Regions from separate parts of the Streptomyces sp. NBC_01689 genome, predicted to be linked through region 1. Evidence: riboswitches for the same ligand, from Rfam matches in the RefSeq annotation. Region 1 holds a riboswitch; each other region holds the start of a gene.
What was found. Region 1 has a riboswitch for cobalamin ahead of OG776_RS31210 (cobalamin biosynthesis protein). Riboswitches for the same ligand answer to the same signal wherever they lie in the genome.

Region 1 (7,507 bases):
GCGCGCGTCGGTGGCGCGGTAGACCGCCAGATGCATCGGCAGTTCACTGGTCGGACAGAGGGAACCGAGGGTCTGCCGGCCGTCGAGGTCCACCCCGACGACGTCGCCCGGCGCGAGCCGGCCGTAGGGCACACCGGTCGGCGTGACCAGGACCGTGTCGCCGACCCGCACCGAGACGTTGCCCGAGGTTCCGACGACCAGGCCGTCGGCGACCGTCCGGCGGGCCGTCGCGACGAGTTCGTCCCACGCGTCCACCACCTCCGGAGTCCGCGCGCCGTGCGCACCCACTTCCGCGTCCCGCCCGCCCCGCCGTCGCTCCGTCATGACCGCGATCCTGTCAGGGCGGACGCCGACCGGGTGGCGGGCCAGGGCGCTTCAGGAGTGAAAGACGTAAGCCCATAAGGGTTTATATATGGACAGATCAGCATTTTAAAGTGATGGGTCGGCGACCGGCGTGCATTGAATGATCCTCCACTGACCCCTGGGGGATCCACCGTGCAGAACGCCGTTCCGGGGGGCCGCCCGGCCCGCGGCCGCGGGCCGCTCCGCCGCCGCGCCCACACCCTCACCCTCGCCCTCGCCGCCGCCTCCGCCCTGACGACACTCGCCTTCACCGCACCGGCGCTGACCGGCGCGCCCGCCGAGGCGGCCGACGCACCGAGGGGCCACGACGTCTCCTCGCACCAGAAGAACGTCGACTGGCAGAGCGTCAGGGAGAGGGGCGCCCGGTTCGTCTACGTGAAGGCCACCGAGTCCCACACCTATCGCAACCCCTACTTCGACCAGCAGTACAACGGGGCGCTCGACGCGGGACTCCTCCGCGGCGCCTACCATTTCGCAATTCCGAACAAATCGTCCGGAACCACCCAAGCCGCGTACTTCATGCGCAACGGAGGCGACTGGCAGCCCGACGGCCGGACACTGCCACCCGCGCTCGACATCGAGTACAACCCGTACAGCAGGCACAAGTGTTACGGCATGGGCAAGACCCGGCTGGTGCGCTGGATCCAGGACTTCAGCGACGAGGTGGAGCGGTACACGGGCCGACGCCCGGTGATCTACACGACCGCGCACTGGTGGACCACGTGCACCGGGGACAGCCGCGCCTTCGCCGCGGACCACGCGCTCTGGCTGGCCCGCTACGACTCGTCGGACATCGGCGTGCTGCCGGGCGGCTGGTCGGCGTGGACGTTCTGGCAGTACGACAACCACGGCGCCCTGCCGGGTGACCAGAATCTCTTCAACGGGTCCACGAGCCGGCTGAAGAGGCTCGCGAAGGGCTAGCGGAGCCCGCTATTCCGCCTTCGTTCGAACCAAGGGTCCCGACCCTCACCTCCCCCGGAGGCAAACGGAGGGCGGATCCGCGGTTGGATACACCCCTAAGCCCGCCTCAGTTCATCTTCCGTTCACTCAGGTTGCCTACGGTCCACGTGCCACTGACGTCAAACAGAAGCCTGGGTAAATGGAACACATCACGCTCCTCCTCGGAATCGTGATCGTCACCGCTCTCGTGTTCGATTTCACGAACGGTTTCCACGACACTGCCAACGCGATGGCGACGACCATCTCGACCGGCGCTCTGAAGCCCAAGACGGCGGTGGCCATGTCCGCCGTGCTGAACCTCGTCGGTGCGTTCCTCTCCGTGGAGGTCGCCAAGACGATCTCCGGTGGACTCATCAACGAAGAGGGCATCCGCACCGAAGTGATCTTCGCGGCGCTCGTCGGCGCCATCCTCTGGAATCTGCTGACCTGGCTCCTGGGTCTGCCCTCCAGCTCCTCCCACGCCCTGTTCGGCGGCCTGATAGGCGCCGCGGTCATGTCCGCCGGCTGGTCGTCGGTGAACGGCTCGACCGTCGTCACCAAGGTCCTGATCCCCGCGGTCGCCGCGCCCGTCGTGGCCGGACTCGCCGCGATGCTGGCCACCCGGCTGACCTACCGGATCGGCGGCCGCGCCGACCAGCGGGCCACCGCCAAGGGGTACCGCGCCGGCCAGATCGCCTCCGCCGGTCTGGTCTCGCTGGCGCACGGCACGAACGACGCGCAGAAGACGATGGGCATCATCACCCTCGCCCTGGTCACCGGCGGCGTGATCGCCCCCGGCTCGAACCCTCCCACCTGGGTCATCGTCTCGGCCGGTACCGCCATCGCGCTCGGCACCTACCTGGGCGGCTGGCGCATCATCCGCACGATGGGCAAGGGGCTGACCGACCTCGCGCCGCAGCAGGGCTTCGCCGCCCAGACCAGCGCCGCGACGGCCATCCTGGCCTCCTCCCACATCGGCTTCTCCCTCTCCACCACCCAGGTCTGCTCGGGTGCCGTGATGGGCTCGGGTCTCGGCCGCAAGGGCGGGGTCGTCCGCTGGTCGACCGCGACCCGGATGTTCGTCGCCTGGGGCCTGACCCTGCCGGCCGCCGGACTGGCCGGTGCCGCGGCCGAGTTCCTGACCAAGCAGGGCACCTGGGGCATCGTCCTCACCGGCGCGCTCCTGGTCGCCGGCGCCGGCGTCATCTGGACGCTGTCCCGCCGCCAGCCGGTCACCGTCGACAACGTCAACGAGGCCACCGAGCCGGCCGGCGTCGTCACCACCGCGATGGCCGCGGTCACCCCGCCGCCCGCGGGCCCCGTCACCGGAGACCTGTCCGGTGATCTGAAGACCACCATCCCGGCCCCGGACGCGGAGCCCACCCGCCCGGCCACGGTGTAAGGACAGAACCCCATGAACATCGACTGGGCAGCCCTCGCCTCCGTCTTCGGAGTCAGCCTCGTGGTCACCGTGGCCCTCGTCGGCCTCTTCACCCTCGGCATCGTCGGCCTCACCAAGCGTGAGTCCGCGCCCGCCCGGGGCGGTTCGGCCGCTCTCGCGGTCACCGGCGCGTACGTGTGCTTCGCCGCGTGCGCCGCGGCGGTGGCCTACGGGATCTATCTCATCGTCGGCAAGTGACCGGGCGCCGGTGACGGCGCGCCGGTAAACAGCCCGAAACGGGCGGCACTTCACCTGGGGTGCGGGACGGAGCGACGTCCCGCACCCCACGTGTACGCCCTCCCGCACCCCGTGCGCACGTCCTCCCCCGCCCCGCGCCGTGTGGGCCTTCGCACACTCTCCCCTCGCAGGTCAACGGCAAGTTGACGGGTCCCGCGACCCGTGGTGGACTGCCGGGGCCAAGTACGGCGACAGAAGAGGAAGCCGGTGAGAATCCGGCGCGGTCCCGCCACTGTGACCGGGGAGAGAACTCCCCGGGAGCCAGGAACTCTCAGCGCCGGTCTCGTCGAACCAGGGCGTGGACACCCTGAGTGAGGACATATCGCCATGCGCGGCTGCCCGTTGCCGGTATTGCTGAGTACGAGGGTCACGCTCCACCGCACGGCCGGCTGACCCCGTGCGTGCCGATCGCGTCTTCGCGTACGGCGCCGGCGCGGGCCTCCTCGGCGACCTGCTGCTCGGCGATCCCCGCCGGGGCCATCCGGTCGCCGTGTTCGGACGGACCGCGGGAGCCGTGGAGCGGTTGCTGTGGCGCGACCACCGCGGGTGGGGAGCGCTGCACACCACCGTCTGCGCCGGAGGCGCCGGAGTCCTCGCCGCGCTCGCGAGCCGTGGCGTACGCCGTTCCCCCGCCGCTTCCATCGCCCTGACGGCCGCCGCCACTTGGGCCGTCGTCGGGGGCACCTCCCTCGGGCGCGAGGCACGGGCGATCGGTGCCGCGCTCGGCGCCGGCGACGTCGAGGCCGCCCGCGCCCGGCTGCCGCACCTGTGCGGACGCGACCCGCAGGCACTGGACCGCGACGGCATCGCGCGGGCGGTCGTCGAGTCCGTCGCCGAGAACACCTCCGACGCCGTGGTGGGCGCCCTGGTGTGGGGCGCCGTCGGCGGGGTGCCCGGACTGGTCGCGTTCCGTGCCGTCAACACGCTGGACGCCATGGTGGGGCACAGATCCGCCAGATACCTGCGCTACGGCTGGGCCTCCGCGCGCCTCGACGACGTCGCCGGCTGGCCGGGCGCGCGGCTGACCGCGGCGCTCGCCACGGTCGCCGGCGGCGACCCGCGCGGGGCGGCACGCGCCTGGCGCGCCGACGCCCGCCGGCACCCGAGCCCCAACGCCGGTCCGGTGGAAGCCTCGTTCGCGGGCTCCCTCGGGGTGCGGCTCGGCGGGACCCTCTCGTACGCGGGCCGGGTCGAGCACCGGCCCGTCCTCAACGGCGGCGGGCGTCCCGTGCACGTCGCCGACATCGAACGTGCCGTACGGCTCTCGCGGCGCGTCGGCTGGCTCGCCCTCGGCGTGAGTGCCGCGGGGCGACTGCTGGCCGGGCGCGTGCGCGCCGGCGGACCTCTCCCGAAGGGGCGTACGACATGAGCGGCGGTCTTCTCGTCGCCGGCACCACCTCGGACGCCGGCAAGAGCGTCGTGACGGCGGGGATCTGCCGGTGGCTGGTGCGGCAGGGCGTCAAGGTCGCGCCCTTCAAGGCGCAGAACATGTCCCTGAACTCCTTCGTGACCCGCGGGGGTGCGGAGATCGGGCGCGCGCAGGCCATGCAGGCGCAGGCCGCCCGGGTGGAACCGACCGCGCTCATGAATCCCGTGCTGCTCAAGCCGGGCAGCGACCGCAGCAGTCAGGTCGTGCTGATGGGCAGACCGGTGGGCGAGATGACCGCCCGCGGCTACCACGGCGGCCGCCAACAACAGCTCCTGGGCACCGTGCTGGACTGCCTCGCCGAGTTGCGGGGCACGTATGACGCGGTGATCTGTGAGGGGGCCGGCAGTCCTGCCGAGATCAATCTGCGGCGGACCGACATCGTGAACATGGGGATCGCCCGCAACGCGGGGCTGCCGGTGCTCGTCGTCGGTGACATCGACCGCGGCGGTGTGTTCGCCTCGTTCTTCGGGACAGTCGCGCTGTTGTCCCCCGAGGACCAGCGGCTCGTCGCCGGGTTCCTGGTCAACAAGTTCCGCGGCGACGTGTCCCTGCTGGAACCCGGGCTCGACATGCTCGAGGACCTCACCGGACGCCGTACGTACGGGGTCCTGCCCTTCCGGCACGGTCTGGGGATCGACGAGGAGGACGGGATGGCGGTCTCCCTGCGGGGTGCCGTACGGGAGTCGGCGGTCGCCGGACCGGTCGGCGAGGACGTCCTGCGCGTCGCGGTCTGCGCGGTCCCCCTCATGTCCAACTTCACGGACCTGGACGCCCTGGCCGCCGAACCCGGCGTGGTCGTACGGTTCGTGGACCGGCCCGCGGAACTGGCCGACGCCGACCTCGTCGTCCTTCCCGGCACCCGGGGCACGGTGGCGGCGCTGCGCTGGCTGCGGGAACGCGGGCTCGCGGAGGCCGTCCGGCGCCGGGCGCGGGACGGCCGTCCCGTGCTCGGGATCTGCGGCGGCTTCCAGATCCTCGGCGAACTCATCGAGGACGAGGTGGAGTCCCGGGAAGGCGCCGTCGAGGGTCTCGGACTGCTCCCGGTGCGGGTGCGTTTCGCACGCGAGAAGACCCTCGCCCGCCCGTCCGGCGAGGCGCTCGGCGAACCCGTCGAGGGGTACGAGATCCATCACGGCGTCGCCGAGGTGACCGGTGGCGAACCCTTCCTGGACGGCTGCCGCGTGGGTGCCGTCCTGGGCACCCACTGGCACGGTTCGCTGGAGTCGGACGGCTTCCGGCGGGCCTTTCTGCGCGAGGTGGCGGCCGCCGCGGGCCGCCGCTTCGTACCGGCCGCCGACACGTCGTTCGGGGCGCTGCGCGAGGAGCAGCTCGACCGGCTCGGCGATCTGATCGAGGAACACGCGGACACGGACGCGCTGTGGCGGCTCATCGAGTCGGGCGCGCCGCAAGGACTGCCCTTCATTCCACCGGGAGCGCCCGCATGAGCACAGTGTTGTTGTTGTCGACCGCCGACACCGATCTGCTGGCGGCGCGTGCCTCCGGCGCCCCGTACCGGATCGGGAACCCGACCCGGGTGGAGGTGGGCGAGGAACTCCCCCGGCTCGTCGAGGGCGCGGACGTCGCCGTCGTGCGGCTGCTGGGCGGGAAGCGGGCCTGGGAGGAGGGTCTCGCGTTCCTCCGGGCGTCCGGCGTCCCGACCGTGCTCCTCGGCGGCGAGTCCGTCCCGGACGCCGAGCTGATGGCCGAGTCCTCGGTGCCGGCCGGTGTGGTCGCCGAGGCGCTGCGCTATCTGGTCGAGGGCGGGCCGGAGAACCTCACCGAACTGGCCCGGTTCCTCTCCGACACCGTGCTGCTCACCGGTGAGGGTTTCGAGGAGCCGCGCGCGATGCCCGAGTACGGCGTCCACGGCGAGCGCGAGTTCGTCGAGGGCCGCCCGACCGTCGGGGTGCTCTTCTACCGGGCCCACCAACTGGCCGGGAACACCGCCTTCGTGGACACGCTGTGCGACGCGATCGAAGCGCGCGGCGCCAATGCCCTCGCCGTGTACTGCGGTTCACTGCGCGGCGCCGACAGCGGTCTGTACGAGCTCCTCGGCCGGACCGACGCGCTGGTGGCCACCGTGCTCGCGGCCGGCGGCACGCACGCCTCGGAAGCGTCCGCGGGCGGCGACGACGAGGCCTGGGACATCGGCGCCCTCGCCGATCTCGACGTCCCGGTGCTGCAGGGGCTCTGCCTGACCTCGTCGCAGCGGGCCTGGGAGGAGTCGGACGCCGCCCTGTCCCCCATGGACGCGGCGATGCAGGTCGCCATCCCGGAGTTCGACGGACGGCTCGTCACGGTGCCGTTCTCCTTCAAGGAGCAGGGTCCCGACGAGGTCCCCGTGTACATGGCCGATCCCGAACGGGCCGCGCGGGTCGCCGGGATCGCCGTGCGGCACGCCCGGCTGGGACACAAGCCGAACGCGGAGAAGAAGCTGGCGCTGGTCTTCACCGCCTACCCGACCAAGCACTCGCGGGTCGGCAACGCGGTGGGCCTCGACACACCCGCCTCCGCCGTACGGGTCCTGGACGCGCTGCGGGACGCCGGCTACTCCCTCACCGAATACCCCGACAACGGCGACGAGTTGATCCACCGCCTCATCGCCGCCGGGGGTCATGACGTCGAGTGGCTCACCGAGGAACAGCTGGCGTCCGCGCCCGCCCGGGTGCCGCTGGCCGACTACCGGGCCTGGTTCGACCGGCTCGACCCGGGGCTGCGGGACGGCATGCTGGAGGCGTGGGGCGAACCGCCGGGCAACCTGTACGTGGACGGCGACGACATCGTCCTCGCGTCCCTGCGGTTCGGGAACGTCGTCGTGATGATCCAGCCGCCGCGGGGATTCGGCGAGAACCCGATCGCGATCTACCACGACCCGGACATGCCGCCGTCGCACCACTACCTGGCGGCCTACCGCTGGCTGGAGAACAGCTTCGGCGCCGACGCCGTCGTGCACATGGGCAAGCACGGCACGATGGAGTGGCTGCCCGGCAAGGGACTCGGGCTCAGCCGCGGCTGCGCGCCCGACGCCGTCCTCGGTGAACTCCCGCTCGTCTACCCCTTCATCGTCAACGACCCGGGCGAGGGCACCCAGGCCAAGC
Region 2 (7,507 bases), 6.5 Mb from region 1:
GCTTCGCGCCGCGTACACGGTGCCGACAACGTTGTCACCCACCTTCCGGAAGATCACCGCGGCCGATGTGCCGCACGGCGCCACCGAGCGCTTCGTCGTGCTCTCCTTCGACAGGACCGGTGCCATGCCGCAGCTGTGGGAGATGCGGGAGGTCGCGGCCGACACGGCATCCGGCAGCGGGATCGTGAAGATCGACATGCCCGGCGGGACCAGGACGCTGCGGCGGACGGGGACCATGTTCGAGGACACCACGTCGTTCTTCGCGGCGTCCGGTACCTGGGAGAAGTGGCACTTCGTCAGCGTCGCGCCGGCCGGGGTGCCCATCTATCATCCGATGCACATCCACCTGATGAACTTCCAGGTCGTGGACCGGAGAACGGTGGACGGCTCCGGCATGGACTTCGCCGCCGGGCGGACGACGAAGCCGATCACCCTGGGTGCGGCCGTGCCGGTCGCACCCGAGGAGTCCGGCTGGAAGGACACCATCACGGTCAACGCCAACACCCTGGTCACGGTCGCCGGACGGCTGGCGAGGCAGACCGGCAAGGTGATGTACCACTGCCACATCCTCGACCACGAGGACGAGGGCATGATGCGTCCCTTCGTGATCATGCCTCCGGCCGTCCACGGCATCCACGACATGTTGATGGGGATGAACGGTGACATGGGGATGAGCGCGAAGGAGCCGGGGCACTCCGGCATGAAGATGTAGAGGGCCGGGTGGACAGGGCCGCTCCACAGGTTCTCGTGACGGGGCGGCCTGCTCCCGGTCGTCCGGCCGGGAGCAGGGTCCGGGACATGCCGACACCGGCATACGTATCCGCGCGGAGGGCGGAGACATGTGCGCATGCCATGGCCGCGGACACGGAAACCCTGCCCGCCGTGGCGGCGGACGCCGGGACCGTGCCGTGGCCGCCTCGGTCCGAGCTGTTGTCCATGCGGCCCGGGGCCGGGGCCGAACGTGACCGCGGCCTCCTCGGTCCCGACGCGGCGGAACGCGGTCCGCGCCTGCTCGTAGGCTGAACGTCGACGTCCCCGGATCCTGGAAGGAACCATCGAGATCATGCGCGTTATCGCGGCCCGCGGCCCGGCGGAGGTCTTCGGATGACCGGCACCCAGGACGCCCGGGCGGCCACCGGCACCGACGACTCCGTCCTCCTGCGCACCGAGGGACGCGCGGCGTACCTCACGCTCAACCGGCCCCGGGCGATCAACGCCCTCACCCACACCATGGTGCGCCACATCGACTCCGCGCTCACCGCCTGGGAACACGACCCGGCCGTGCGGGCCGTCGTGGTGACCGGTGCGGGGGAGCGGGGTCTGTGCGCGGGCGGCGACATCCGGGCCATCCACGACGACGCCCGGCACGGGGACGGCACGGCCTCGACGGCCTTCTGGCGGGACGAGTACCGGCTCAACGCCCGTATCGCGCGCTACCCGAAACCGTATGTCGCCGTGATGGACGGCATCGTCATGGGCGGCGGTGTCGGGGTCTCCGCCCACGGCGGCGTACGGATCACCACCGAGCGTTCCCGGATCGCGATGCCCGAGACGGGCATCGGCTTCGTTCCGGACGTGGGCGGCACCTTTCTCCTCGCCCGCGCGCCCGGCGAACTCGGCACCCATCTGGCACTGACCGGAAACGCGGTCGGCGCGGGTGACGCCCTGCTGTGCGGACTGGCCGACCACTTCGTGCCGTCCGACTCCCTGCCGCGGCTGCTCCAGGAGCTCGCGCACGCGCCGGTACGGGAGGTGCTGGACCGTCACGCCGGGGCCGCGCCGGCCGGAGTGCTCGCGGAGGCACGGCACTGGATCGACGCCTGCTACTCCGCCGACACCGTCGAGGAGATCGTCGCCCGCCTGCAGGACCACGGGGACGGCGCGGCCAAGGAGGCGGCCGAGACCCTGCTCACCAGGTCACCCACCGCGCTCAAGGTCACTCTCGCCGCGATGCGCGCGGCCCGCGGCGCCAGTTCCCTGGAGAAGGTGCTCGACCAGGAGTACCGCGTCTCCTGCGCGGCACTCACCCGGCCCGACTTCGTCGAGGGGGTCCGCGCCCAGCTCATCGACAAGGACCGCGACCCCCGCTGGTCACCGGCGACGCTCGCCGAGGTCACCGACGCGGACGTAGCCGGCTTCCTCGCGCCGATCGGCGCGCGTGAACTCGGCCTCTCCCGCGCCGACTTCCCGGGTGAGGCACCTCGGTGACCGAGCCGCCGGGTGCGACAGACCGGGGCAGGGCATGCTCCGCGCCGACCGTCCCGCCGACCGGCGTGGGGTGACCATGCCGCCCCACGCCGACGGGGCTCGTCCCGAACGGCGCACCCCCGGCGTGGAGTTCACGGCCACCGGACGGAGACAGGCATTCAGCTCCGCGACGGAGGGGCGGGCGGCCCGCTCCGCCGACCGCTGACCCACAGGTCACGGCGGTCCGCGCCGCCCGGCGAGACGAAGATCACGGCATAGGGGACGGTCTTGGCCGTGAACCCGGCACGCGGTACGGTCAGTGCGATATCGACGACGGCATGGCGGAAGCCGGTGGAAATCCGGCACGGTCGCGCCACTGTGAACGAGGTCCCCGTTCCATGGGGATCTCTCAAGTCAGACCCGCAGCTGTCGTCCTGTGCACCACCGAGATGGGACGCGAACTCCCGAGGAGGTCCTGCCATGGCGCAGACCGTCGCTCCGCCGACAGCCACCCCGATCCCCGCCAAACTGCCGATCGGCACGATCGTGCCCTGGGCGGTCTTCTTCGGCATCCTGATGCTGGTCCTGCTCTACTTCGTCGGCGCCGAACAGGGCGCCACCGCCGTCGTCTCCGGCGAGGACGTTCACGAGTGGGTGCACGACGCCCGCCACCTTCTCGGCTTCCCCTGCCACTGACGAGGGACACCGCGCACCCATGAACTCCGCAACCGTCAGAAACCTTCTGGTGCGGGGCATGCTCGCCGGCCTCGCCGCCGGTGTGCTGGCCCTCGTCGTCGCCTACTTCCTGGGTGAGCCCAGCGTCGACGACGCCATCGGATTCGAAGAGGCCCATGCCCCGGCACACGGCCACGAGGTCGAGATCGTCAGCCGTAGCCTGCAGTCCACCGGTGGTCTCGCCACCGGTGTGCTGATCTACGGGGTCGCCTTCGGTGGCATCGCCGCCCTCGCGTACTGCTTCGCGCTCGGCCGCGTGGGCCGTTTCAGCCCGCGCGCGACGGCGCTGCTGCTGTCCGGCTGCGCGCTCGTCGCCGTGTACGTCGTGCCGTTCCTGAAGTACCCGGCCAATCCGCCGTCCGTCGGCGACCCCGACACCATCGGCAAGCGCACGACGCTGTACTTCCTGATGATGGTGCTCAGTGTCCTGCTCGCGATCGCCGCGGTGATCCTCGGCAAGCGACTCGCACCCCGATGGGGCAACTGGCACGCGACCGTCGCCGCGGTCGTCTTCTTCGCGCTCGTGATCGGGATCGCCTTCGCGGTCCTTCCGGTCATCAACGAGGTGCCGAAGGACTTCCCGGCCACCCTGCTGTGGCGGTTCCGTACCTCGGCTCTCGCCATCCAGATCACGCTGTGGACCGGATTCGGCCTGGTCTTCGGCGAGTTGGCGCAGCGTCTGCTGGTCCCGCGGCCGGCGGCCGTTCCGGCGGGGGCAACTCCCGTACCGCACTGACACCTTCGACCCGAGTCGACGCACCGGGAGGACCGCCGAGGCATCGGCGGACGACCCCGCGCGGAGGGCCCCCGGTACCGTCCGGGGGCCCTCCGGCGTTGTTGCCGAGCGTCTCCGCGCAGTCCGGCGAGAGGGTGCGGATGGGTGGGCACTCGCGACAGCGGACGACCCGTGACCGGCTCACGGGTCCCAGTGGGCCCCGGTCCATGAGGTGCCGGGGCGGGGCCTGTTGGTCCCCCGGACGGCGTCCGCGGCGGTTCTCACACCTCACCAGCGGGTCGTGGTGCGGAGCGCGAACCCGCCCTTTGCGGCGGTCGCACCATCGTCACGGCTCGATCGTGCCGACGCCGGGCGGCAGCGGCGCGTCGTCACGCGGTGTGGAGTGCGGGGGGCAGCGGGGACGTGGCGCACCCGCCGAACCGCCTCGGACGCGTGTGCCTGCTCGACGGGCCGTTCCTGTGGGCTCCTGTTCGGCTCCTGTGGTGACGAGCGACTGCTCGGGACGACGGACGTCGACGAACAAACCTGAGCCCGTGGGCAGTTGGGTCGCACCACTGTCCACGAGGGTCTTGGCGACCAGAGCCCGCCGTCCTCGTCAGGTCGGGTCTGCGGGCGGCGACACGGCCGTCGGTCGGAGACGACGACTTAGAGGTCCTAACAAAGGCGTTGGACGTGGCGGTGGGTGATGAGGCAGGTGGCGAGGCCGAGGAAGGCTTCGTGGATGTCGTCTCGTCGTTCCCAGCGGACGCGTAGGCGGCGGAAGCCGTGCAGCCAGGCGATGGTCCTCTCGACGACCCAGCGGAAAACGCCCAGGCCGGAGCCGTGTTCCACACCTCGTTCGGCGATGACCGGGCGAATGCCGCGGTCCCATAGCAGGCGGCGGTACTTGTCGTGGTCGTAGCCGCGGTCGGCGAGTAGTGCGTCGGGGCGGCGTCTGGGCCGGCCGACGCGTCCGGCCACGGCCGGAACCTTGTCCACCAACGGGAGCAACTGCGTGACGTCGTTGCGGTTTCCGCCGGTCAGCGACACGGCGAGGGGGATGCCTTGGGCGTCGGTCAGGACGTGGTGCTTGCTGCCTGGTCGTGCGCGGTCGACCGGGCTGGGTCCGCTTTTGGGCCGCGTCGGGCTGCCCTGACATGGGAGGAGTCGATCACCGCCCGCGACCAGTCCAGCTTGTCCTTCGACCGCAGCTTCTTCAGCAGCACAAGATGCAGCGCGTCCCAGACTCCGGCCTCGTTCCAGGCGGCCAGACGCCGCCAGCAGGTCATGCCCGAGCCGAAGCCCAACTCCTGCGGCAGGTACTCCCATTGGATCCCGGTGTGCAGGACGAACAGGATCCCGCACAGGGCCTGCCGGTCCGGCACACGCGGTCTGCCCTCCGCCAGCTTCGGTGCCGGCACGGGCAACAACGGTTCGATGAGCGACCACAGTTCATCCGACACGATCCACGGTCGCGACTGACGCTTTCCCACGACCAGACCAACGACCATCCCAACCGAAAGTCACATGATCAACAGCTTCTGTTAGGGCCTCTTACGCGGATGCGGCACCCCGGTCGACACGGGGGCGGGAACCGCCGGGCCCCGAGCGGCGACACGGTGGAGGGACAGCGGTTCCGCGACGGCACCTCGGCGCAGCTGTGCGGCGATCCGTGTGGATGTCGGCAGTGGGGCTCGGTACGGCGGCAGGCAGTCCGTGCGGTGGCCGAAAGACCGGCCGACGGGGGCAGCCGGCGTCGGTCCGGTGTGGGACGCCGCCGACTGGCCGCCTTGTGCCGCGCCTCCTCCCGGCTGCCGTTCGAGGAGCGACGAGAACGGGGGTCCGTTCGGCCGCCTGTACCCGGTGGCCTGTCGCGTGCCGTGAGCACACGCCACGGACACAGTCGATGTGCCGACAGCCGAACTCGGCCTGTGGGCCGGGGATGTCGCCCGGTGGGCCGAGGGGCGGGCGGCTCGGGAATCGTCGTCGAGCGGTCGGGCGGGTGCCCGCACCGCCGGTGATGTCGCCGGTCGTCACCTGTCGCACGGATGCTCCCTCCCCAGGATCAGGCGGCGACGCGGCGCGCAGCGCGCAGGCCGGAGCGGCGCGCCGTACCGATGTCCGACGCGGATCGTGTTCGCGTGATCACGGATCATAGCGTCCGCCGCGTGTCTTCCGGACAACGAAGCGGATGATCGCGCGAACGCGCCCGCCGAGGAGGCGGCGTCACCCCGTCGGCGGTGGAGCGGCGGCCGCGGAGGTGTCGTGCCACGCGGCCGGGCCGGGCCGGACGCCCGCCGAATTCCGCTACTCCTGCCGGGAGGGGGCCCGGCCGGCGTCACCACAAAGGTTCCGCCCGAGGTCAAAGGTGATCTCCACAGCCTTACCGGGATCGTTACCTGTTTGCCCCGTTGACACTCCGCATCCTCGCTACCTAGTGTCACGCCAACGTTCCGAATGCGTGGCGATATTTCGAACGGTGAAGGGCAACAGGCCTGCGCATCAATGAAGTTGGCGCACGTCTGGCTGGGGTGTGCCGTGGCGCGGGCCGACATGCGCCGAGGTGCACGCCGGTAGGGGGATCGTCGGGGCCGAGGCCTCCGGCGGTGCCGGGCGCCGTCGGCGCACCGAGCGGCAATCTGCGAGACACGGAGGCTTCTGAGCACCAATCCCGTTCAAGCCGAGCGACCCGGCCACCGGTCATCTCGCGGGGAATCCCCGGTAGTCCACGCCCGTGGTGATGAACCAAGGGTTGTGGCGCCCTCGGCGGCCGTGGGCCGAACCGCGAGGCCGCCGAGCCGACGTACCGCGGTGTATGCCGCTCCATGTGAGGTTCGGCCCGTGTCCGCCTCCACGGATCTCCCTCCGTCCGTTCCGAGGGTCGCGCTCGGAACCCGTCGGTGGCGGTCGCCTCCGTCCGGCCTCATACCTTTCCGCAGTCACCTGATATGCCGTCATCTCCTCAACGACGAGAAGAACAAGGATCGATCATCATGCGCAACCGAAGAGCCGGCCTCGCCGCCCTCGCCGGAACCGTCTCCGTCGCTCTCACCCTGTCCGCCTGTGGCAAGGACAGCGAGGACAGCCCGGAGGGCGGCACCATCGGCATCGCGATGCCCACCCAGGCCTCCGAGCGCTGGATCGCCGACGGCAAGAACGTCGTCAAGGACCTTCAGGCCAAGGGGTACAAGACGAAGCTGGTCTACGGCGACGACGACCCGAAGAACCAGGTGTCGCAGATCCAGGAGCTGATCACCCAGCACGTCAGCGCCCTGATCGTCGCGGCCATCGACAACAAGTCGCTGAACAACGTGCTCCAGCAGGCCGCCGACGCCAAGATCCCGGTGATCTCCTACGACCGGCTCATTCTCGGCACCAAGAACGTCGACTACTACGCCTCGTTCGACAACGAGCAGGTGGGCCGGCTCCAGGCGCGTTACATAGTGGAGAAGCTCGGTCTGGAGGACGGCAAGGGGCCGTTCAACATCGAGCTCTTCGCGGGTTCGCCCGACGACAACAACACCAAGTACTTCTTCGACGGCGCCATGCACCTTCTGAAGCCGTACCTCGACAGCAAGCGGCTGATCGTCCAGTCCGGCGAGACCGAGCTCAGCGACGTGACGACCCTGCGCTGGGACGGCCCCACCGCCAAGAAGCGCATGACCGGCATCCTCGCCAATTCGTACGGCACCAAGCAGGTCGACGCGGTCCTGTCGCCCTACGACGGCATCTCCATGGGCATCCTGGGCGCGCTCAAGGCCGACGGCTACGGGACCGCCGCCAAACCGCTGCCGGTCATCACCGGCCAGGACGCCGAACTCGCCTCGGTGAAGTCGATCATCGAGGGCGGACAGGCGCAGACCGTGTACA
Region 3 (7,507 bases), 1.2 Mb from region 1:
CGCCGTCGACCGCGGCCACGCCCAACTGCTGCGCGACCGGGGGACGCTGGACGCGGTCGGGCGGGCCGTCGAGCATCTGGCCCGGCGTGGAGGTCCCGCCGGACCGGATCCCTCCGCGGAAGCCTCCGCCGGCGGCGGGCCGCTGAACGTCGGCGATCTCGCGCGCCGCCTCGGGGTCACCGCGGCGACCCTCCGCAACTGGGAGGCGGCGGGCATCCTCGCACCCGCCCGGGAACCGGTCACCGGACATCGCGTGTACGCCGCCGCCGACGTCCGCGACGCGGAGCTGGCCCATCTGCTCAGGCGCGGCGGCCATCCGCTGGAGCACATCGGCACGGTCGTCCGGCAAATCCGTACCGCCGGCGGCACCGAGGCGCTGGCCGCCGCCCTCGACGACTGGCGGCGACGGCTCACCGCCCGCGGGGTGGACATGCTCGACGCGGCGGCCCGACTCGCGGGCTACGTCGCGCTCTTGGGTGTCCGCCCGCCCGGTGGAAGTCCGGGCCCCGGGGTGTGAGGGTCGGCCACCCGCCCACGTACCGCTTGCCCCGGCCGGTCGTGACGCCGCCGCGGACGGCGGTACGTCTTCTTCGTCGGCGCTCCCCGGGCCTCTCGTGCCGCCGTCGGTCCGACGCGCGTGCGTGGGACCGACGGTGGGGACGGACGGGAAGGAGAGCCGCCGGACACCTCAGGCGCGCGGTGTCTTCCGGTTGCCGGAACCGGTCTTGGTCTCCACGCGCTTCGGCGACGCGGGCTCGGGACGCTGCCGGTGCCGGGACGTGCGCTGGCGCGGTGGCCTGGTGAGGGTGATCTGCCGGACCAGTTGCTGGAAGCAGGTGAGCGACGCGAGCGCCGGTACGACGGCCGCGGCCACCCCGGTGACGGACTTGTGCGCGTCGGCCACGCAGAACATCACGGCGACGAAGGAGAACAGCAGGACGACGTACCACGAGTGCACGGCGCGGCGTCGGTGCAGTGCGGCGCGCAGGACCGAGAGCGACGCCACCATCCAGGGACCGTAGATGAGTAGAGGCCACCACGGTCCCGAGCCGGTCTGGGTGGTGGACGCGATGTGCCGCAGTGGCGCGTAGGCCACCATGCCGCCGAAGACACTCACCATCGACACGATGACGGCGGTCATCGCTGCGATCACGAAGCTCACGGTCTGCAGCCAGCCGGACCGGGGCTTGCGGACCCGCACCTTCCGATGCCCCTTCGAGGAACGCCGGATGGGCGGTAACTCGGCGGTGATCCGGACCAGGTTGTCCATCGGATCGCCGGACGGGTCGTCGTCGTAGGAGGGTTCACCGCGAGGTGGCGGCACGGTGGCGTCCTGCTCCGCGGCCGCCGCGTCCTGCAAGAGGTACGTGAGTTCCTCGACCGGGTCCCAGCCCGGTTCGTAGAGGGCGTCGGCGGCACCGCCGTACCGGTCGGTGCCGGGCCCGCCCGGGTAGTCGGGAGGTTGCTCGTACCGAGCGAAGGAGAGGTCCGGATAGTCGTCGTTCACAGGTATTCCGCCCCCGCCCGCTCAGGGCCGGGTGACAGCCGGGACGTCCCCGTCGGATGACGGGGACGTGGCGGCGAACGTGCAGGTGGGTCGCCCGGACGCGGCGATTCGGGCCGCGGAGGGACGCTCCGCCGTGGCTCCGGGGAGCGACGGGGCAAAGGGACGCGCTTGGGTCATATTCGATTAACGTCGGCCGGGTCCTTCAGGTGTGCGGCAAACGAGTGACCGCACACCTGCCGGACGATTCACGGAAGCGTCGCCCGCGAGCCCCGGTCGACGGTTCCTGCGAGCGCTCCCGTGAGGATCGGACCGCTTCGCCGGCCGGTGCGGAAGGGGTCCGCCCGGGCCCCGTCCGTCACCAGGCCGCCGGGGCCGGCGGCGGTACCACCGGGGGCCGGTCGTCGCAGGTGATGGTGTTCGGCAGTTCCCAGGACGCCATCCAGGCGCCCGTCGTGCCGCCCCCGTCGTTGCCGCCGAGGTCCTGCACCGCGAACTCGGCGCCTGTGGCGGGGAAGTTGAACGATCCGCAGTTGTTGATGCCGACCGCGCCGACGTTGCGGGCGTCCACGTTCTCGAAGGAAGCCGAGCCGGCGGAGCGGGCGCTGAGCACCGACGTGCCGGTGCCGTCGATGCGGATGTCCTTGAAGTGGACGCCCCGGATCGCGTACTTGTCCTTCACCGGGAAATCGGAGACCAGCATGACCGCGTTGTAGGTGGTGTCGAGGAAGTGGTCACCGGTGACCTGGATGTCGGCGTCGATGTCACGCTCCAGCGCGTAGAACCAGATCGCGCCGAGCCCGATCTTCCAGTTCAGCTCGAACGGCCCCGAGCGGACCGTGGTGTTGTCCGTGATCCACAGGTGCCCGGCGAACGGCTCGGCGCCGAAGCGGGAGCCGACCTGGATCGCGCTGCCCTCCCTGATGGGATCGGCGATCAGGTTCTCGGTGACCTTGTTGTCCGAACCCCCGTAGAGCGCGATGCCGTTGGCGATGACGGGGGTCTGCACGGTGTTGTGGGAGAAGACGTTGCGCGAATTGCCGGTCTTCTCCGACCACATGGCCAGACCGTCGTCACCGGTGTTGCGGACGAAGGTGTCCGAGACGGTGGAATCGGTCACGCCGGTGTGGAAGTTGAGGCCGTCGGCGATCTGGTCGGCGATCACGTTGCGGGTGACGCGCAGGCGCGTCATCGGTCCGTCGAACCACATACCGACCTTGGTGTGATGCAGGTAGAGTCCGTCGATCGTCGAGTCGCTCAGCGCCCCGCCGACGGCGTTGACCTGATCGGTGTCGACGCGCTCGCGGACGTCGCCCTCGACGGCGAACCCGGACAGGTGGACGTCGTGACTGCCGCCGTCCGCCGCGTCCTTGCCGTAGAAACCGACACCGGTGTGGACGGAGCCGTCGGGGGCCGGGGTATCGAGGGTGACCTGGTGCCCCCTGACCACCGTGTACCAGCTGCCCGCTCCGACGATCGTCACGTCGTCCACGACGATGTGACGGTTCACCTGGTAGGTGCCCGGCGGCAGGTACACCTTGAGGTGCCGCTTCTTCGCGTAGGCGACCGCCCGGTCGAACGCGTCGCCCGCGTCGCGCCGGCCGGTGGGGTCGGCGCCGAACGCGAGGACGTTCGCCGCGCGCGCCTCGACGTGCGGCGCGCCGACGAGTTGGGTGTCGAGCAGGTCGATCACGGTCCAGGCGGCGGCGCCGCCCTTGGGCGCGGTGAGGCGGACGGTGTCCCCCGCCGCGTACCGCTTGCCGAGCAACAGCCGCTGCTCGTCGTAGAAGTGGCTGGGCCGGAACGGTTTGTCGACGGTGGGTGCCGGAGTGGTGGAGGCCGGCACGCAGCCGCACTCGGTGATCCACCAGTCCGGGTGCAGCAGGTCGGCCCGGGGGTCGTTGGTGAACGGGTACTGGTTGTAGAGCCACGAGTAGCGCGAGGTGAGCGTCATCGTGGAGCGGTGCCTGCCGTCGACGGAGACGTCCAGGGGCGCGGTGATGCCGCCGCCTTCGGGGGCGTCGGGGATGCTGTAGCGCACGGTCAGGGCGTTGGCGGCGCGCGGCAGCGTGAACTCGACGTACTGGCCCGGCTTCAGGCGTACGGCGGTCCGGCCGGAGGCTTCCGAGGGCAGGGTGTAGGCGGTGCGGTCGGGCCCTATGACGGTGCCGTCGGTCGCCGCGTTCTCCGCCTCCTGTTCGGCGAAGTCCACGGCCGCGCCGCGCCCCGCCACCAGCGCCGGGTCGAGCGCGGCCCGGGTGACCACCGGGGTTCCCCCGCCACCGCCGTGCCCGCCGGACCCGGGCGCCGCGAGCGCCGCCGGGACCGGTGCGGTGAGTGTGAGCACGAGTCCGGCGGCCGCCGCCGTCACCACCGTGGCGATCCTGGCCGGTCTCCGTGGCCGGCTGCGGACCCGCTCCGCCGCCGCGCGCGTGCTGTACCGCGACATCAGATTCTCGTTTCTCTCGGAACGGACGAACGAGGACGGATGGGGGGTGAGCACGGTCGAGCGGGGGTCGGGCGGAGCCGGGCCGACGGAGCGGGCGAGGACGCTGGGTCCGCTCTGCGGGCCGAAGGGGGAGGAGCGGACCGTGCCGGTGCGGTGACAGTAGGGCGTCCGCGGGCGCCCGGACAAGACACCGGACGCGTCTTTCCAACTTCCCGTAGGAATCCTGCGTTGTTTCATCGATTTCTTGCAGTACCCGAGCCACCGGGGACACTCTCGGAGGTCCATCGGGGACACTCACGGAGGAGGACACGCGCGGGACGACGATGCCTCGCCGCGCTCGCCACCGCCGCGCGCGGAGAAGGTTCTCCCACTGCCGGGCGGCGATGGCCTCGCGGATGCCCACCCGAGGTTCAGCGTGAACGGGCGGTGGCCGACGCCGTTCCACGACCTCTCGGCGGCAGCAGCGGCCCACCCTGGTCGGGCGCCACCTGCCACGGGCCGGAGGAGAACGACAGCCGCCCGTCATACGGGAGTTCGATGTCGAGCCAGTCGCGCGGAAGTGCGGCGCAGTCGACCTCCATCGCGAGGGCCCGTGCGCCGGTCGCCGGGCCGACCGGCGACCGGAACACCGCGGAGCGCTCAGGCGCCGCCGAACCGCGGCCGGGGCACGGGGCGTCGCCGGGGCGGGGTGAAGGTGTACAGATCGAGGATGTCCGGGCACGGCGCGATCCCGGGTCCGCCGGCCCGCACCCAGGTGTTGATGTCCTCCGTCGCGTCACGGTCGTTGACCAGTCCGAGCCAGACCGGCCGCCCACCGGCCGCGCGCCCGGCCGAGGAGGGCTGCACGACGATCACATTGGCCTGATCGCACACGTCCAGACAGGTCGAGACCCTTACGGGAGCGGCCTCCGCGAGGCGCGACGTCTGCGCGCCGTGGTCGACGCCGGTCACCTTGGGACTGCCGCAACAGCAGTCCCGGCACACGACGATCCGGCACGGCACGGAGCCGACCGCGGCCGCCTCCGTCGTCGCCCGGTCCGCTGCTCCCCGGTCGGCTGTTCTCCCGTCCGCGGGACGCCGGTCCGCGGGCCCTTCGTCCGCGGACCCCTCCTCCGTGGATCCCGGTCCGGCCGGGGTGCCGACCGTCTCGTCAACTGGCCCGGTGGGCATGCCGGATCGTCCTCCTGCCCGGGGAAGTCCGCCCCGGTCCGTCGTCGAGGAGGCGACCGCGTGAGTCTCTGGCTCTCGGTTCGCCGCTCACCCGGGCCTTCGCACCCGTGGGGGGGCGGTGGCCTGTCGGGGATCGGGTCGCCGATCACAGTGGCGGGACCGCGCCGGATTCACACCGGCTTCCTCGTTCCGCCGTCGCCTTGTCGCCGCCCATCATCGCATCAGGGCGAAGCCGTCTTGCGTGGGGGAACGCGCCTGGCCCGGAGCCGTCGAAGCCCTGGTCTCGGGCCGGCTCGGCGCACCCCTCGGGCCGCTCGCGAGCGGCCTCCGTCCGCCGGCCGTCGACGGGCGGCGGACAGCGGACGGCGGGCCGAGGGATCAGCACATCAAACGAGGCGGCCGCGGGGTCGTGACCTCCCCGGTCCGCGCGCTCCCCGCCCCTCCGCGGTGGTGCCGGTCAGGCGGCGGGCAGGTCGGTCGCGGCCGAGGATTCCTTCTGCGTCTCCCGTTCGGCCAGGCGCTCGGTCAGGGCGTCGTGCAGGAACCTGTAGGAGTCGCTTCCCAGGACCCATCGGCTCGGGGCGGGGAAGAGCCCGTACCCGGCGTTGTTCACGGCGACGTCGATCCGGCCCAGGGTTCCGCGAACACCTGTTCCACCACCCGGCGAACCGCGGCCGAACTCCGCGCGGCGGGGGGAACGACGCCGCGGACCGAACCCGGTGCCGTCGACCGGCTCACTCCGCAGGAGTTCCAGATCGCCACACTGATCTCACAGGGCCTGACCAATCCGCAGATCGCGGACCAGCTCTTCCTGAGCCCGCGCACGATCGACTATCACCTGCACAAGGTGTTCGCGAAGCTGCACCTCACCTCGCGCACCCAGCTCGTCCGCGACGGACTGCCACACCTGGCGGACCCCGCCTCCTGACCCGTGCCCCTCCGCCGGCTCAAGCGGTGGCCGGCAGAGGGACGTCGGCTTCCCATACGAACCCGTCCGGGTCGGTGAACGGGCCGGTGGCGCCCGCGAGGACGATCCGGTGCGATCCGGTGCCGTCGGCGGGGACACCCGCGTCCTTGGCGAGAGCGCTGCGCTTGTACAGGGCCGGCTTGACGGAACCCGGCCCGGCGACGAACTCCACGTACTTGCCGCCGAAGCTCTTCCCGACGGTGAGGCCCCGCTCCACGTAGAACCGCTTGGCGGCCTTGACGTCCTCGACGCCCAGCAGGAGGACGAGTTCGTCGAAGGCGCGGGTGACCGGGCCCGTGTCCTTCTTCGCCGACGTCGCGATCTTCCAGATCGTGCCGTCCGGGGCCTGGACGACGCCGCCGTAGCCCCACAGCGACTTCGCGGTGGGCTTCAGGGCGGTGGCGCCCGCTTCCAGGGCCGCGTCGACCAGGGCGTCGACGTTGCCCGGCTGGGACACCACCAGGGACAGGGTGAACCCGCGGAACCCCGTCGTGGGTGACTGCGAGTCACGCAGGCGCACCTGCGACGGCTCCAGTCCGAAGGCGGTGGAGTAGAAGCGGGCGGCGGCCGTGGTGTCGGCCACCTCGAGGGTCACGGAATCGATGGACTTCATGACCTCGACGGTAGGGGCCGCCGGGCCACCGGCGCTTCTCGAAAACTGCCCGGTCCTGGATCCGGCCGTTCGGGCCCGCTCTCTCCCCCGCCGCCGGTGGTCAGCCGTGCCGGCGGAGGTCCAGCATGAAGAAGACCTTGTCGTAGCGGTGTTCACCGACCGCGACGAAGCGGGGCAGACGGCCGTATTCGGTGAAGCCCAGCGAACGGTAGAGGTGCAGGGCTCCGGTGTTGTCGCCGCGGGCGTCCAGGGTGAGGACCTCGATGCCCGCCGCCCGGGCGTCGGCGACGAGCGCGGTGGTCAGTGCCCGGCCCACGCCCCGGCCGTGGGCGGCTGCGTCCACCGCGATCTTCTCCAGGTCGGCGTGCGGCCGGTGGGTCGGCCGGGCGTAGCGGAGCCAGTACCCCAGCCCGACGAGCCGGCGGCCGAGGTACGCGGCTCGCAGGGCGGCGTCCCCGTTCCGCGCCGCGGTCATGACGTGTCCCAGCAGCTCCGCCACCTCGTCCGGCGACGGCGGTTCGACCCAGCCCAGCGCGGCACCTCCGGCGACCAGGTCCGCCAGGATCCGGTGGGCCGACTCCGCGAACCCGGCCGCGCGTTCCGGATCGGCGGCCAGTTCCCTGGCGTCCCGGATGACGGGCTCGGTGTGCGCACCGCCGGTTTGCTCACCGCCGGTGTGCTCATCGCCGTCGCCGGTGTGCTCACCGCTTGTCAGGGCCGCGTCCATGGCGAAAGCCTAACCAGTCCGACGTCCGGCCCCGATCCCGCGCTCGACCGGAGCGCACGGTCCACGTCCGTCGCCCG

Region 2: it holds a riboswitch for cobalamin, as region 1 does, so the genes downstream of both, OG776_RS03115 (CbtB domain-containing protein) here and OG776_RS31210 (cobalamin biosynthesis protein) in region 1, are expected to answer to the same signal.
Region 3: it holds a riboswitch for cobalamin, as region 1 does, so the genes downstream of both, OG776_RS36420 ((2Fe-2S) ferredoxin domain-containing protein) here and OG776_RS31210 (cobalamin biosynthesis protein) in region 1, are expected to answer to the same signal.

The regions. Positions count from the first base shown of each region.
Region 1 covers NZ_CP109592.1:7,301,804-7,309,310, reverse strand. Annotated here, with positions in the region: gene OG776_RS31230 (class II aldolase/adducin family protein) at 1-324, opposite strand, end outside; gene OG776_RS31225 (lysozyme) at 496-1,284, shown strand; gene OG776_RS31220 (inorganic phosphate transporter) at 1,463-2,704, shown strand; gene OG776_RS31215 (hypothetical protein) at 2,717-2,941, shown strand; cobalamin riboswitch at 3,130-3,270, shown strand; gene OG776_RS31210 (cobalamin biosynthesis protein) at 3,378-4,349, shown strand; gene OG776_RS31205 (cobyric acid synthase) at 4,346-5,854, shown strand; gene cobN (cobaltochelatase subunit CobN) at 5,851-7,507, shown strand, end outside.
Region 2 covers NZ_CP109592.1:778,914-786,420, reverse strand. Annotated here, with positions in the region: gene OG776_RS03125 (multicopper oxidase family protein) at 1-712, shown strand, start outside; gene OG776_RS03120 (enoyl-CoA hydratase/isomerase family protein) at 1,105-2,208, shown strand; cobalamin riboswitch at 2,487-2,632, shown strand; gene OG776_RS03115 (CbtB domain-containing protein) at 2,668-2,883, shown strand; gene OG776_RS03110 (CbtA family protein) at 2,903-3,658, shown strand; one part of gene OG776_RS03105 (IS5 family transposase) at 4,313-4,770, opposite strand; one part of gene OG776_RS03105 (IS5 family transposase) at 4,770-5,148, opposite strand; gene chvE (multiple monosaccharide ABC transporter substrate-binding protein) at 6,631-7,507, shown strand, end outside.
Region 3 covers NZ_CP109592.1:8,480,735-8,488,241, reverse strand. Annotated here, with positions in the region: gene OG776_RS36435 (TioE family transcriptional regulator) at 1-517, shown strand, start outside; gene OG776_RS36430 (DUF2637 domain-containing protein) at 689-1,507, opposite strand; gene OG776_RS36425 (glycosyl hydrolase family 28-related protein) at 1,863-3,953, opposite strand; gene OG776_RS36420 ((2Fe-2S) ferredoxin domain-containing protein) at 4,593-4,955, opposite strand; cobalamin riboswitch at 5,166-5,354, opposite strand; gene OG776_RS36415 (helix-turn-helix transcriptional regulator) at 5,659-6,051, shown strand; gene OG776_RS36410 (VOC family protein) at 6,071-6,703, opposite strand; gene OG776_RS36405 (GNAT family N-acetyltransferase) at 6,804-7,430, opposite strand.